Regions from separate parts of the Spirillospora sp. NPDC047279 genome, predicted to be linked through region 3. Evidence: riboswitches for the same ligand, from Rfam matches in the RefSeq annotation. Region 3 holds a riboswitch; each other region holds the start of a gene.

Region 1 (4,601 bases), on a different contig from region 3:
CGGCAGCGCGAGGTCGGCGCCGGTGCCGCGGAACGTGATGAGGCCGACCTTGTCGCGCCGCTGGTAGGCGTCCAGGAGCAGGCTGAGGACCGCGCCCTTGACGGCGCGCATGCGCTGCCGTGCCGCCATCGACCCGCTGGCGTCCACGACGAACAGCACGAGGTTGCCCTCGCGCCCGTCGCGGACGCTCTCGCGCAGGTCTTCGGCCGCGACGACCAGGCCGGGCCCGCCGCGGCCGCGCGCGTGCTGGTGCGGGGCGGCGGCGCGCAGGGTCGCGGTGAGGTGCAGCCCGCGCGCGCCCGGCCGCGAGCCGGAGACCCGGCCGTACGGGCTGCGCGCCTTGGAGCGGCGGCCCGGAGCGCCCATGCCGGTGCCGGGGACGGTGAAGAGCCTGGGCTTGTAGGCGGCGTCCGCCGGCGCCGGCTCGTTGCGTTCGGGCGCGGGCTTCTGGCCGTTGGGCTCCGGGCGCCGGTCGCCGTCCGGCTCGGAGGGGGCGGAGCCGTCCTGCGGCGGGGTCGGCTCACCGCCCGGTCCGTCCGGGTCGTCCGGACCGTCCGGGCCGCCGGGGTCGTCGTCGGGGGGCTCGGGCTCGCCGTGCTCGTCGTGCTCGTCGTGCTCGTCGTGCTCGTCCAACACCTCGTCCAGCTTCTGCCGGTCCAGGCCGGGCGCGTCGAACGGGTCGCGGCGGCGCCGGTGCGGGAGGGCCAGGCGGGCGGCCGTGCGGACGTCGTCGGCGGTCACGGCGGTGCGGCCGTGCCAGGCGGCCAGCGCGATCGCGGCACGGGCGGTCACCAGGTCGGCGCGCAGGCCGTCCACCTCGAACGCGGCGCAGACGGCGGTGATCTGGCGGAGCGCGGCGTCGGTCAGCTCGACGGCGGCGAGCCGGTCGCGCGCCGCCGCGATCCGCCCGGCCAGCTCCGCCTCGGCGTCGGTCCAGCCGGCCGCGAAGCCCGCCGGGTCCTCCTCGTAGCGCAGCCGCCGCCGGACGACCTCGGCGCGCTCGTCCGGGTCGCGGGTCGCCGCCACCTCGACGGTCAGCCCGAACCGGTCGAGCAGCTGCGGGCGCAGCTCGCCCTCCTCGGGGTTCATCGTGCCGACGAGGAGGAACCGCGCGGCGTGCCGGACCGAGACGCCCTCACGCTCGACGTACGACTCTCCCATCGCCGCGGCGTCCAGCAGCAGGTCGACGAGATGGTCGTGCAGCAGGTTGACCTCGTCGACGTAGAGGACGCCGCGGTGCGCGGCGGCCAGCAGGCCGGGTTCGAAGGCCTTCACGCCCTCGGTCAGCGCCCGTTCGATGTCGAGCGAGCCGGTGAGCCGGTCTTCGGAGGCGCCGACCGGCAGCTCCACCAGCCGCGCCGCCCGGCCCTCGCCGTCGGCCGCGTCGGCGTGCGGGCCGTCCGGGCAGTCGGGGTCGGGGTCGGCCGGGTCGCACGAGAAGCGGCAGCCCGGCACGACGTCCAGCGCGGGCAGCAGGCCCGCGAGCGCGCGGACGATCGTCGACTTGGCCGTGCCCTTCTCGCCGCGGACCAGCACGCCGCCGACGCCCGGCGACACCGCGTTGACGAGCAGCGCCAGCTTGAGGTCGTCCATGCCGACGACGGCGGAAAAGGGGTACCGAGCGGTGGCCGCGCCGCGGCGGCGGCTCATCGGCCCATCAGACAGGCAGGCATGCCTCATCGTCCTTCCCTCGGGTGTCCACGCCCGTGGCGGTCTCGTCCGACGGCCGGAGTCTCCTGGCTCCCGGATCACCGTTCTCCCTCAGCCTTCCAGCGTCGCCGCCGTGGCATGTGCGAGAGGGAACTCCCCTGGTCACAGTTGCGGGACAGCCCCGGAATAGGCAGGCCGATCGTTCGGCCCCGCCGCACCGGGTTCCTCCGCGTCCGTCGCAGGCAAGGATCGCACACCCCCGCAGGCCGCCCAAGTCGCGGTGGAGTGAGATGCCCCGCCCCGCACTGTTGGCGTAGCGCCAAGAACGTGTTCTACTGAGCCCCATGGCGAGATCCGATGGGCTGCCCTTCCGGCCTGGCGACGTGTCCTGGAAGGTGATGCGCGAGCCCGTGCTGGGGCTCGGCGCGGCGCCGACGCTCCTGTTGCAGGTGACGCATCCCCTCGTGGCGGCGGGCGTCGAGCAGTACTCCGACTTCGAGAGCGACCCGTTCGCCCGCCTCTGGCGCACCGCCGACGTCATGCTCAAGCTGTCGTTCGCCGAGCCCGAGGTCTCCGAACGCCAGGCCGTCAAGCTGCGCCGCGTCCACCAGCGCGTCGAGGGGCTGTCCGACGAGGGCGTGCCCTACCGGGCGCTCGACCCCGACCTGCTGCTGTGGGTGTGGGCGACGCTCACCCACAACGGGCTCGACCTGTACGAGCGGACGTTCGGGCGCCTGTCCGGCACCGACCGCGAGCGCTTCTACCAGGAGCAGAAGCTGATCGCCTACGCCTGCGGAGTTCCGGAAGGGCACTGCCCCATCACTTACACGGACTTCCGTGCTTACTTCGACGGGGTGGTCCAGCACGAGCTGCGCCCCACCACGGTCTCGGCCAAGCTCCTGGACACCAGCCGCAAACTGCGGATGCCGTGGCCGCTGGGGCCCGCCTACCTGCAGATCAACCTGCTCGCCGCCGGGGCTCTCCTGCCCGCGCGCCTGCGGCGTGAGCTGGACGTTCCGTGGAGCCGGTCGCGCGCGGCCGCGTTCGCCTCGCTGATCAGCGCCAACCGCGCGGCGGCGCGGGTGACGCCGGTGTCGATGCGGCACCGCCCCACGGACTACCTGGTCGCACGCGAGCGCCCGCTGCGGCTCTTCGCGCAACCGCGCCGCGGAGCCGCATAGGCTGTCCGCGTGGCCTCTCCGTCCCCATCCCGGTCGTCCCGGGCGAGCTACCAGCGCCTCCCGCGCGACGAACGGCGCGACCAGATCCTCGGCGTGGCCCGGCGGATGTTCACCGAGCTCCCGTACGCGGAGGTGTCGACCGCCGCGATCGCACGCGAGGCCGGGGTGCAGCGCGGACTGATCCACTACTACTTCGGCACCAAGCGCGAGCTGTTCCTGGAGGTCGTGCGCGGGCTGACGGTCGACTACTCCGGCCAGGCCCCGCCGCCCGACGCCCGGCTGAGCACCGCCGAGACCGTCGACCTCTGCGTACGGCTGTTCCTCGACGCCGCCGAGGCCAACGCCGACACCTGGCTGGCGGCGCTCGACGCCGAGGGCTTCGGCCAGGATCCCGAGCTGCGCCGGATCGTCAACAAGACCCGCGACATCACCGTCGAGCACATGCTGACGATGCTCCGCGTGCCCGACCCGACCGACACCCTGCGCGCCGTGCTGCGCGCGTACTCCGGTCTGGCCGAGGTGGCGACCCGCCAGTGGCTCCAGGAGAAGACGCTGGGCCGCGCCCAGGTGCACACCCTGCTGGCCGGCTCGCTGCTGGCCCTCATCACCGACATCGCCCCCGCGGTCGAGCGGACCTGAGCCCGGCCGCCCGTTGCTCGGGCGGCGCGGCGTCGCTCAGGCGGCGCCGGGCGCGGGCGGGAAGTCGTCGTTGCCCGACGGGGCGAGGAAGGACGCCACCGCGGCGGAGACGGGCACGGCGAACCAGACGGCCTTGCCCGGCACGGGCGGGCCCAGCCGGGAGAGGGTGCGCAGCACCCCCCAGCGGCCCTCGGACAGCTCGCGGACGATGCTGAGGCCGCGGCCGCAGTCGCCGGACGTCCACGAGTAGCCCGGCAGCCTCGCGTCGGCGTGGCCGTCGAAGACCGCGCAGCGCACCTCGCGTACGGCCGGGGTGGCGGACTGGCACTGGGCGGCGCGCGTGCCCGTGCGCTCGCCCAGGTAGACCCACAGCTCGTGCGGCCCGTGGTCGGACGCGTGCTGGTGAGCGTTGGTGACCAGCTCGCTCACCATGAGCTGTGCGTCGCAGATGATGTCGCGGGTGACGCCCAGCGAGGTGAGCGAGTCCGCGAGCACCGAACGCGCGTGACCGGCACAGCCAGGGCCGCGTGGCAGCGCCCAGACCCGGCCGGGTAGATGCGTATCGTCGTCGGCGAACTCAGGCGAAGCCTGCACGAACCCTCCCGGGTGACGTTCCGTTTTGCGCGGTTACGTACTGCCCCGTCACTTTCAGTCCCCGAGTGGTCACATTTCAAAGCGTCGCGTGAGATTCTCATCGCCGCAACTCTCTTCCCAAGATTGCTCTTACCGGCTTGCTCAATCCCGTTGTACTGGACGGCCCGGATAGGGGACTCTCACCTCTATGACCTACCGGCCCACGGTGCGTGGCCGCCGGTTGGCTCGGGAGCTTCGCAGGATGCGGGACGGGCAGGGACTCACCCTGCAGGACGTGGCCGACCGGCTCGGCTGGTCACGGGCCACGGTCTCGCGCCTGGAGACGGGGCAGACCCGGCCACGGCATGGCGATGTAGCCGACATCCTCGACCTGTACGGCGTGCCCAGCCCGGAGCGGGACGCCTATATCAACCTCGCCCGCGAGGCGGGCCAGCGCGGCTGGTGGACCGCGTACGCCGACGTGTTCGCCGGCAGCTACGTGGCCTTGGAGGACGAGGCCTCACAGATCAGCACCTGGGATCCCCAGCTCGTGCACGG
Region 2 (4,601 bases), on a different contig from region 3:
TTGAGCGCCGGGGTGAGGAGCCGCGCGTTCGGGCCCTCCCCGTACACGAAGATCAGGTTCATCGACCCGACCTCCTCGACCCAGCGGTGCTCGTGCGCGTCGAGCCAGACCACCTGGTCGCAGCCGTGCGCGACGGCCTGGGCCTGCCCGGCGAACGAGGCGGCGTAGTTGCCGCCGGTCTTGGCCTCACCGGTGCCGCCCGGAGCGGCGCGCACGTAGTCCTGCGACAGCCAGACCCTGACGGGCTTGATGCCGCGCGGGTAGTAGAGGCCGGACGGGGACGCGATGACCATGAAGAGGAACTCGTCGGCGGGCCGGTTGACGCCGAGGGCACGGGTGGTCGCGAACATGAACGGCCGCAGGTAGAGGCTCTGCCCCTCCTGGCCGGGGATCCAGTCGCGGTCGGTGCGGACCAGGGTCTCCAGCGCGTCCACGAACAGCTGCTCGGGGATCTCCGGCATGGCCATCCGGCGGGCGGAGCGGTTCATCCGGGCGGCGTTGGCGTACGGGCGGAACGTGACGATCGACCCGTCGGCCTGGCGGTAGGCCTTGAGGCCCTCGAACAGCTCCTGGGAGTAGTGCAGGACCTGGCTGGCGGGGTCCATCGGGATCGGCCCGTAGGGCTCCAGGCGGGCGTCGTACCAGCCCTTGCCCTCCTTGTACCGGATCGTGACCATGTGATCCGTGAAGTGCACCCCCCACCCCGGGTCGGCCAGGATGCGCTCGCGCTCCGCGGCCGGCGTCGGCTGCTCGCTGGGGATGATCTCGAAGTCAAGGGTGGTGCTCATCGTCTCGGTCCTCTCCCGGATCGCCACCACGGCCCCGTTGCCGTACGGCATTCCTTAATGCCCATTGTCGTACTTCGTCCAGTCCCGCTCCTCGATCACGGGGCGCACGCGAAAACCGGGCGCGCCGCGAGGCACGCCCGGAGTTCCCCTGAGTAAGTCCAGAGAGGCGTGCCCCTAGCCGGATACTCGCTTCGCGATCGCGTCGCCGACCTGCGCCGTGGACCGCGCACCCAGGCCCGGACGCTCCAGCAGGTCGTCGGCGACGGCCTGCTCGACGCGCCGCGCGGCCTCGGCCGCACCGGGCTCGATCGTGGCCAGGTGGTCCAGCAGCATGACGACGGACAGGATCGTAGCGGTCGGGTCGGCCTTGCCCTGGCCCGCGATGTCGGGGGCGCTGCCGTGCACCGGCTCGAACATCGACGGCGCCGCGCCGGTGGGGTTGATGTTGCCGGAGGCGGCGAGCCCGATGCCGCCGGCCACCGCGGCGCCGAGGTCGGTGATGATGTCGCCGAACAGGTTGTCGGTGACGATCACGTCGTAGCGCCGCGGCTGGTTGACGAAGAACATGGTGGCCGCGTCGACGTGGCTGTAGTCGACCTCGACCTGCGGGAACTCGGCGGAGAGCTCCTTGAGGTAACGCTGGTAGAGCCCGGCGGCGAAGGTCAGCACGTTGTCCTTGTGGACCAGCGTCAGCTTCTTGCGCGGGCGGGCCGCGGCCTGCTCGAACGCGTAGCGGATGATCCGCTCGACGCCGAGGGCGGTGTTGACGCTCTCCTGGGTGGCGACCTCGTGCGGGGTGCCCTTGCGGAGCACGCCTCCGACGCCCGCGTACGGGCCCTCGGTGCCCTCGCGGACGACGACCATGTCGATGTCCTCGGGCTGCACGTCGGCCAGCGGGGTGGAGGCCCCGGGCAGCAGCTTGACCGGCCGCAGGTTGACGTACTGGTCGAGCTCGAACCGCATGCGCAGCAGCAGCCCGCGCTCCAGCGTGCCGCTGGGGACGGTCGGGTCGCCGATGGCGCCGAGCAGAATGGCGTCCTGGCCGCGCAGTTCGTCGAGCACCGAGTCGGGCAGCACCTCGCCGGTCCGGTGCCAGCGGGCGGCGCCGAGGTCGTACGGGGTCTGCTCGAAGGTGAGGCCGGACGAGGGGGCGACGGCCTCGAGGACCTTGAGCCCCTCGGCGACGACCTCGGGGCCGATCCCGTCACCGGCGATCACGGCCAGACGGACGTTGCGGGAAACCATGCGCGCACTCTACCGCAACGTCTCAGTTCGTGAGCATCGGTCTCACGATCCGAGATGGCCGTCTCGGCCCTCCCCCACGTCCCGCGCCGGCCGCGGCCGCCCTGATCGTTCCGGGGCTGGGTCTTTGTCACCCTCCGCCGACTTGACGGTGCGCCTCGGCAAAGGGGACGCTCTCCCCGACAAGTTCACAAACGAGGCGACAGTGCGCAGGAACCTGGTGCGACTCCAGGACGGTCCCGCCACTGTGTCCGGGGCCCTCCCGTCAGGGCCCCGGGAGTCAGGAACTGACCTGTCGTCCTCCCGTCACCGGGGCGAGTGCACCCCGTGAGGAGACCCCATGGCCCAGTCAGCCGTGCCGTCGTCGCAGGCACCGGAGCAGCCCGTACCGCTGCGCGTCCCCGTCCGCAAGATCCTGCCCTGGGCGGTCTTCGCCCTGGTCCTGGCGCTCGTGCTCATCTACTTCGTGGGCGCCGAACAGGGCGCGACCTCGCTCTTCGGCGGCACCTGGGTGCACGAGTTCACGCACGACGGCCGTCACCTGCTCGGGTTCCCCTGCCACTGATGATGCGCTCACTTCTCATCCGCGGCATGCTCGTCGGCGTCGCGGCGGCGGCGCTCGCCCTCCTGATCGCCTGGATCTACGGTGAACCGCAGGTCGGCCACGCCATCGCCTTCGAGGAGGCCGGCGCGGCCCACGACCACGCCGGCGCGGCGGCCGAGGAGCCCGAGGTCGTCAGCCGCACCGTCCAGAAGACCACCGGCCTGATCACGGCCATGGTGGTCTACGGCGTCGCGGTCGGCGGGCTCTTCGCCATCGCGTTCGCGTTCGCGTACGGCCGGCTCGGCGCGCTCGGCGCCCGCGCGACGGCCGCCCTGGTCGCCGTCGGCGGCTTCACGGCGGTCGTGGTCGTGCCGTTCCTCAAGTACCCGCCCACTCCCCCGGCTGTCGGCGACCCCGAGACCATCGGCGAGCGCACCGCGATCTACTTCGGCATGGTCGCGCTCGGCCTGCTCGCGACGGCGGCCGCCGTGATCGTCCAGCGGCGCCTGCTGCCGCGGCTGGGCCCGTGGAACGCGACGATCGTCGCGGCGGTCGGCTTCGCCGTCGTCGTCGCGCTCGTCTACCGCCTCACGCCCGAGCCCGACGCGGTGGCGGACGGGTTCCCGGCCACGGTGCTCTGGGACTTCCGCGTCGCCTCGCTGGGCATCCAGGTGGTGTTGTGGTCGACGCTGGGGCTGCTGTTCGGCGCCCTGACCGAACGGGCCTTCCGGCGGGCGGCGCCGTCCGCTCCGGCCCCGGGCTCGAAAGCCGAGCCCGTCCAGGGATAGCCACCGGTCAGCGGGGCAGCAGCGCGCAGTCGCCGCACATCTCGCCGCCGGGCGGCACCCGGTAGTAGAGGCAGCAGCTGCGCCGCACGAAGCCGCGCCCCTGTTCGAACGTGCCCGTGCCCGCGAGCGGGGCACGGGCGAACAGGTCGCGGACGAGGGCGCGCAGCGGTGTGGCCAGGTCCGGCCGGAGCGTTCCCGCGCGGAGCGTTCCGGCCAGGGCCGACGCGGCGTTGCCCCACAGCAGCCCGTCCGCCAGCCCCACGGTCTGGAGCATCGTCTCCCTGAGCGGCATCAGCTGGCCCCGTACGACCGTGCCGTGCAGGGCGTCCGCCGGGTCGCCGGGCAGGCTCGACGGGGCGGCCAGCCACAGGGCGACCGGCGCCCCCGGCGCCCAGCGCCAGTGCAGGCTCGACAGGTCCGGCACGGCGCCCAGGGCGGCCGCGGCGACCGCCGGCGACCAGAGCCGGGACGCCAGCCCCTGGAAGAGGATCGACGCGGCGACCCGGCGTTCGCCGGTGCCGAGCCGTTCGGCGTAGGCGTCGACCAGGCCGAGCAGGCGTTCGGGATCCTTCTCCGGCAGCGGCCGCCAGGTCGGGTCGGCCTCCTCGTCGGGATCGGTGACGATCGAGAAGTAGGGGCCGAGCTTCGCCGCCTCGCGCAGCGCGCCGGTGACCGCGATCGTCACGCCTCTCCCTCCGCTCGTTCGCCGCTCCCGCTCCCGGGCGGACTCCAACGTAACGCGCGACCGCCGCGGCCGGTCATCCGGCCACGGCGGTCGCGGTGAGTCTGGCCGCGCGGGTCGTCAGACGCCGCGCAGAGCCTCAGCCGCGCGGGTCTCGTCTGCCGCGCGAGCCTCAGCTGGTGGGCAGGCCGCCGTTGTCGCGGCGGTCCAGGGCCATCTGCAGGGCTCGCGAGGCCTCGTCCTGGTCGCGGGCGGGCGCGGCCGGCTCGTCGGCGGGCGCGGCGTTGAAAGTCTCGTTCATGGGCTTCGCTCCGTAAATGCGGTTGCTGCTGTGCCGGGGTGCTCGGCCACCGTGGTTCGCACGGTGTGACACCGAACAGGACTTACGGCCGTCACCTCACTCCGCAGCGGGTGGCGGCCTGCCGTTCAGGCCCCGCTGCGGCAGCGAAGGATTACCACGAAGCGCCGCATGACTGGAATCCACGGTACCTCCGGTCCCGGCAGGTGTCCCGACCGGTGGCCGATGTTCTCACATGATGAGACGAACGGCCGAGCTA
Region 3 (4,601 bases):
CGAGCGGACGCTAGGCGCCCGTCCCGCCCGTCCCGCCAGAGGGGCGGCGCTTGACGACGGCCGCGACCGCGCCGCCGACCGCCACCACGACCAGCGCGATCAGGCCGAGCCACAACCAGCCGCCGGAGCCGCCCGAGTCGTCCTCGGAGGACGACGTCGTCCGGTTGAGCGTGATGGCCGCCTGCGGCGAGGCGGGCGCCGACGTCACGACCCCGCTCGCGGCGCCGCCGCCCGCGGGTGCCGGCGAGCCCTTCACGGTGAACGTGAAGGTGCCGCTGACGGGATGGCCGTCCGCCGACACGACCCGCCAGCCCACGGTGTACTCGCCGTTCGGCAACGTCCCGGCGACCGGCTGCGTCACCAGGCCGTCCACCGCCCTGGGCGCGCCCGCGGTGTGCTTGCCGCCCTGGGCGTCGGTGAGGATCACCCGCGGGAGCGTGATCGGCTGGTTGTACTTCAGCGTGATCTCGGTGGGCGCCTCGACCGCCGACCTGGCCTTCGGGTTCGAGCTCTCCAGGGCCGTGTGGGCCGACGCCGGTGCGGCGGTCAGCGCCAGCACGGCACCGGTCGCCACGGTGGCCGACAGGGTGGCCGACAGGGTGGCAGACAGGGTGGCAGACAGAGTGGCCGCCCCGATCCGCGAGAAGACCGTCATGCCTTGCTCCTTCCGCGCGCGATGCCGAATCCGCCGACCGCGATGCCGACGACGCCGGCCGCCAGGCCCAGCCCGCCGAGCAGGCGGGCGGTGCCGTCGTCGGCGCTCCCGGCCTTGGCGCCGGTGGCCGACACCGTCGTGACCGTCGGCGCGCCCGACGCGCCCGCGCCGGTCGCCGCCGCGGCCTTGGTCAGCTTGAGGACCGGAGCGGGGTGCTCCGGCTCCTCCTGCCCGTCCTTGGGCTCCTGGTCCCACTTGACGACCTCGCCGCCCGAGTACGTCTGGGTCGCCTTGAACACCAGCCGGTCGGTGTCGTCGGGCAGTTGCCCCATCGAGACGTCGAACTCCTGGAACTGCCCCGGCTCGATCGTGCCGCCGGACCAGGTGATCCGCGAGACGGCCTGGGTGATCTCGGCGCCGTGCGCCTTGATCGGGGTCGTGAGCTTGGACTTCTCCACCTTGACCGACCAGCCGGGCACCGGCCGCACCGAGACCGACGCGAGCGGGTGGTCCATCGGAAGGTCGACCTGGAGCTTGGTGGTCCCGGCGTCGTCACGTTCGTTCGGCACCCGGAAGGACACCTTGGCGTAGGAGCCCTGCACGGCCTCCTTGGGGTTGACGGTGACGTGCGCGGATGCGGCGGTGGCGAGGCCCACGACCGAGACGAGGGTGAGGCCGGTGACGGCGGCGAGCCTGCGGACGTTCAGCGTCGAGTACGCGGACATGCGAGATCTCCGTTCGAGGGAGTCGTTCGAGGGGGTGAGGAAGAGCCGGAACGCCGGGGGCGGCGTCCGGTGACGTCCGGCGCTCAGCTGTGCGCGAGCGCCCTCGAACGGGACGGAGGTCCACGTCGTACGACCTCGTGCCGCAACACCCTGCCGGTGGCGCCGGTGACGGCCCGCACCCGCACGACAGGGGTACGCACGGGGACTGGAGGAGGTTCGGCGGCGGCGAGCAGGACGGCCAGCAGGTCGCGGACGGGCCGTTCGACCTTGGCGGCCAGGCGCCGGGTCAGCGACCAGGCGGCACGTTCGCCGCGGCGCAGCCACCAGGCCGCGAGCAGGGCGGCCGCCACGTGCGCGAGCGTCATCCCCGTACCGGAACCGTGCCCGGGCATCGGGACGGGCGTCCCCGCCGCGGCGTGGTGCTCGGCCGGGCCCGCCGCGTTCGCGAACAGGCTGTGCAGGACGAACTGGCCGCCGAGCAGCCCGCCCAGGATCGTGGGCAGTGACCGTTCGTGCCCGGCCAGCGCCCCCGCCACGACCAGCACCCCGGCGAAGCCCACGATGATCGCCCACGCCGGGACGGCGGACGGCGACACCAGCGAGTGCCCGGCCGTGGCCAGCGTCATGCAGACGGTGGCGAAGAGCACCGCCCGGGCGACGCGGAAGTACGGCCGCGGCCCGCCTGCGGGCGGGGCTGGGGATATGGCTGGGGACATGGCGGGGTCATCCTCCCATCTCGTCCCGGTGACCGATATGCCCCCACCCCGTGTCGATTCCGCGTGTCGATTCCGGCGCGGCGCGTACGTGGCAGGTGCGCGGCGTGGTCTGTGACACGCCCAACATGTAGGGCTGGCGGCAATGGTCGTAACCAACATGTAGGGTCTTGCCCGTGCTGGTTCGCCCCCGCCGTGGGGGTGGACCGCGGCGAGATCACGCCGAGTCCCCGTGATCTCGCGGCGGCCCACCCGGTCGGCGGGGGCGTCGTAAGAGGGAACCCGGTGCGGCCGTGCCGATGCAGATCGGCCGGCCAATTCCGGGACTGCCCCGCAGCGGTGAGCGGGAACGACCGCCGTCACAGAGCACTGGCCCGTCGAGACGGGCCGGGAAGCGACGGCCAGTAGGCCGCACCTTGCAAAGGTGCGTCGCCCGCGAGTCCGAAGACCTGCCCGCACGGAGAAGACAGGCGCCGGAGCGCAGCGAGGACGCCTGTCGCCCCTTCGGGGGCCCGGGGGTCGCCTCCCCGGTTCGAGACAGTCCACTGGCCTCGTGGGAGGGTCGCTGGGCAGGTCACGGCGTCGTGCCGTGCTCTCCTGTTCGCGTGCGCCCCCTCGGGAGGCCGAGCTCGCGAGGGAAGAGAGCACGTGACACAAGAGCTGATCGCGCCACCGCCGACCCGATCCTCCATCGAGACCGAGGTCGCGCGCGCCTGTACCGGACTGGCCGACGTCGACCCGCGCCGCGTCCTGTCCGCCGTGCGGTCGGGCGACGGTGTCGACGCCGCCGGGTTGCGGGAGCTGGCGATCGGCGAGGCGGCGGCCCTGGTGGCCGTCGAGCCCGCCTACTCCAAGGTCGCGGCGCGGCTGCTGAGCGCCCACATCGCCGACGAGGCCGCCGCCGAGGGCGTGCGCACGTTCTCCGCGTCCGTGGCCACCGCGCACGCCGAGGGCCTGCTGAACGACGCGACCGCGGCGTTCGTCGCGGCCAACGCCGCGGCGCTCGACGACCTGGTCGACGAGGCCGCCGACGACCGCTTCGAGTACTTCGGGCTGCGCACGGTCTATGACCGCTACCTGCTGCGGCACCCGCGCACGCGGCGCGTCCTGGAACGCCCGCAGTACTTCATGCTGCGCGTCGCGTGCGGGCTCTCCTATCGCGACGAGGTCGCGCCGGGGGGTGCGGAGGGTCGTCCCCCCTCGGACGGCACCGGCGCCGTGGAGGACGCGGCCGAGCTGTACGCGCTGCTCAGCACGCTGTCGTACCTGCCGAGCTCGCCGACGCTGTTCAACTCCGGCGCCCGCCGCCCGCAGCTGTCGTCGTGCTTCCTGCTCGACTCGCCGCGCGACGAGCTGGAGTCGATCTACGAGCGGTACGCGCAGGTGGCGCGGCTCAGCAAGTACGCGGGCGGCATCGGCATCTCGTGGACGAAGGTGCGGTCGCGCGGGTCGCTGATCCGGGGCACCAACGGGCACTCGAACGGCATCGTGCCGTGGCTGCGCACCCTCGACTCGTCCGTCGCCGCCGTCAACCAGGGCGGCCGCCGCAAGGGCGCGGCCTGCGTCTACCTGGAGCCGTGGCACGCCGACGTCGAGGAGTTCCTGGAACTGCGCGACAACACGGGCGAGGAGGCCCGGCGCACCCACAACCTCAACCTCGCCAACTGGATCCCGGACGAGTTCATGCGCCGGGTCGAGGCGGACGCGGACTGGTCGCTGTTCGACCCCAAGGAGGCGCCCGAGCTCGCCGACCTGTGGGGGGAGGAGTTCGACACCGCCTACCGGGCCGCCGAGGCCGCCGGCCGGTTCGTGCGCCGGGTCCCGGCCCGCCGGCTGTACGGCCGGATGATGCGCACGCTCGCCGAGACCGGCAACGGCTGGATGACGTTCAAGGACGCCGCCAACCGCGCCTGCAACCAGACGGCCGAGCCGGGGAACGCCGTCCACCTCTCCAACCTCTGCACCGAGATCATCGAGGTGACCAGCAACGGCGAGACCGCCGTCTGCAACCTCGGCTCGGTCAACCTCGCCGGGCACGCCACCCCGGCGGGCGTGGACTGGGAACGGCTGCGCGCGACCGTCCGCACCGCCGTGCGTTTCCTGGACCGCACGATCGACCGCGGCTTCTACCCCACGGACGAGGCCGCGGCGGCCAACACCAAGTGGCGGCCGGTCGGGCTCGGCGTGATGGGCCTGGCGGACGTCCTCTTCATGATGCGGCTGCCGTTCGACTCGGACGAGGCGCGCGAGCTGTCCACCACGATCGCCGAGGAGATCGCGCTGGCCGCGTACGGCGCGTCCGCCGACCTGGCCGCCGAGCACGGCCCGCTGCCCGCCTACGCCAAGACCCGCACCGCCCGCGGCCGGCTGCACCTCGACCACTTCGCGGACGCGGCGCCGCGGCGCGTCGCGGAATGGGAGGCGCTGCGCGCCCGGATCGCCGAGCACGGCCTGCGCAACTCGCTGCTGATCGCGATCGCGCCGACCGCGACGATCGCGTCCATCGCG

Evidence for each region. Region 3 has a riboswitch for cobalamin ahead of ABZ810_RS06355 (ribonucleoside-diphosphate reductase subunit alpha). Riboswitches for the same ligand answer to the same signal wherever they lie in the genome.
Region 1: linked by a shared signal. The riboswitch ahead of ABZ810_RS27650 (putative cobaltochelatase) and the one ahead of ABZ810_RS06355 (ribonucleoside-diphosphate reductase subunit alpha) in region 3 are both predicted to bind cobalamin.
Region 2: linked by a shared signal. The riboswitch ahead of ABZ810_RS10615 (CbtB domain-containing protein) and the one ahead of ABZ810_RS06355 (ribonucleoside-diphosphate reductase subunit alpha) in region 3 are both predicted to bind cobalamin.

Annotation. Positions count from the first base shown of each region.
Region 1 covers NZ_JBEYUA010000011.1:119,945-124,545, reverse strand. Annotated here, with positions in the region: gene ABZ810_RS27650 (putative cobaltochelatase) at 1-1,650, opposite strand, end outside; cobalamin riboswitch at 1,730-1,878, opposite strand; gene ABZ810_RS27645 (oxygenase MpaB family protein) at 1,995-2,831, shown strand; gene ABZ810_RS27640 (helix-turn-helix domain-containing protein) at 2,841-3,470, shown strand; gene ABZ810_RS27635 (ATP-binding protein) at 3,507-4,064, opposite strand; gene ABZ810_RS27630 (helix-turn-helix transcriptional regulator) at 4,252-4,601, shown strand, end outside.
Region 2 covers NZ_JBEYUA010000004.1:64,357-68,957, reverse strand. Annotated here, with positions in the region: gene ABZ810_RS10625 (branched-chain amino acid aminotransferase) at 1-788, opposite strand, end outside; gene ABZ810_RS10620 (3-isopropylmalate dehydrogenase) at 963-2,033, opposite strand; cobalamin riboswitch at 2,198-2,341, shown strand; gene ABZ810_RS10615 (CbtB domain-containing protein) at 2,371-2,595, shown strand; gene ABZ810_RS10610 (CbtA family protein) at 2,595-3,362, shown strand; gene ABZ810_RS10605 ((2Fe-2S)-binding protein) at 3,370-4,047, opposite strand; gene ABZ810_RS10600 (hypothetical protein) at 4,217-4,345, opposite strand.
Region 3 covers NZ_JBEYUA010000002.1:463,722-468,322, reverse strand. Annotated here, with positions in the region: gene ABZ810_RS06370 (copper resistance CopC family protein) at 11-655, opposite strand; gene ABZ810_RS06365 (YcnI family protein) at 652-1,380, opposite strand; gene ABZ810_RS06360 (hypothetical protein) at 1,464-2,096, opposite strand; cobalamin riboswitch at 2,365-2,544, shown strand; gene ABZ810_RS06355 (ribonucleoside-diphosphate reductase subunit alpha) at 2,742-4,601, shown strand, end outside.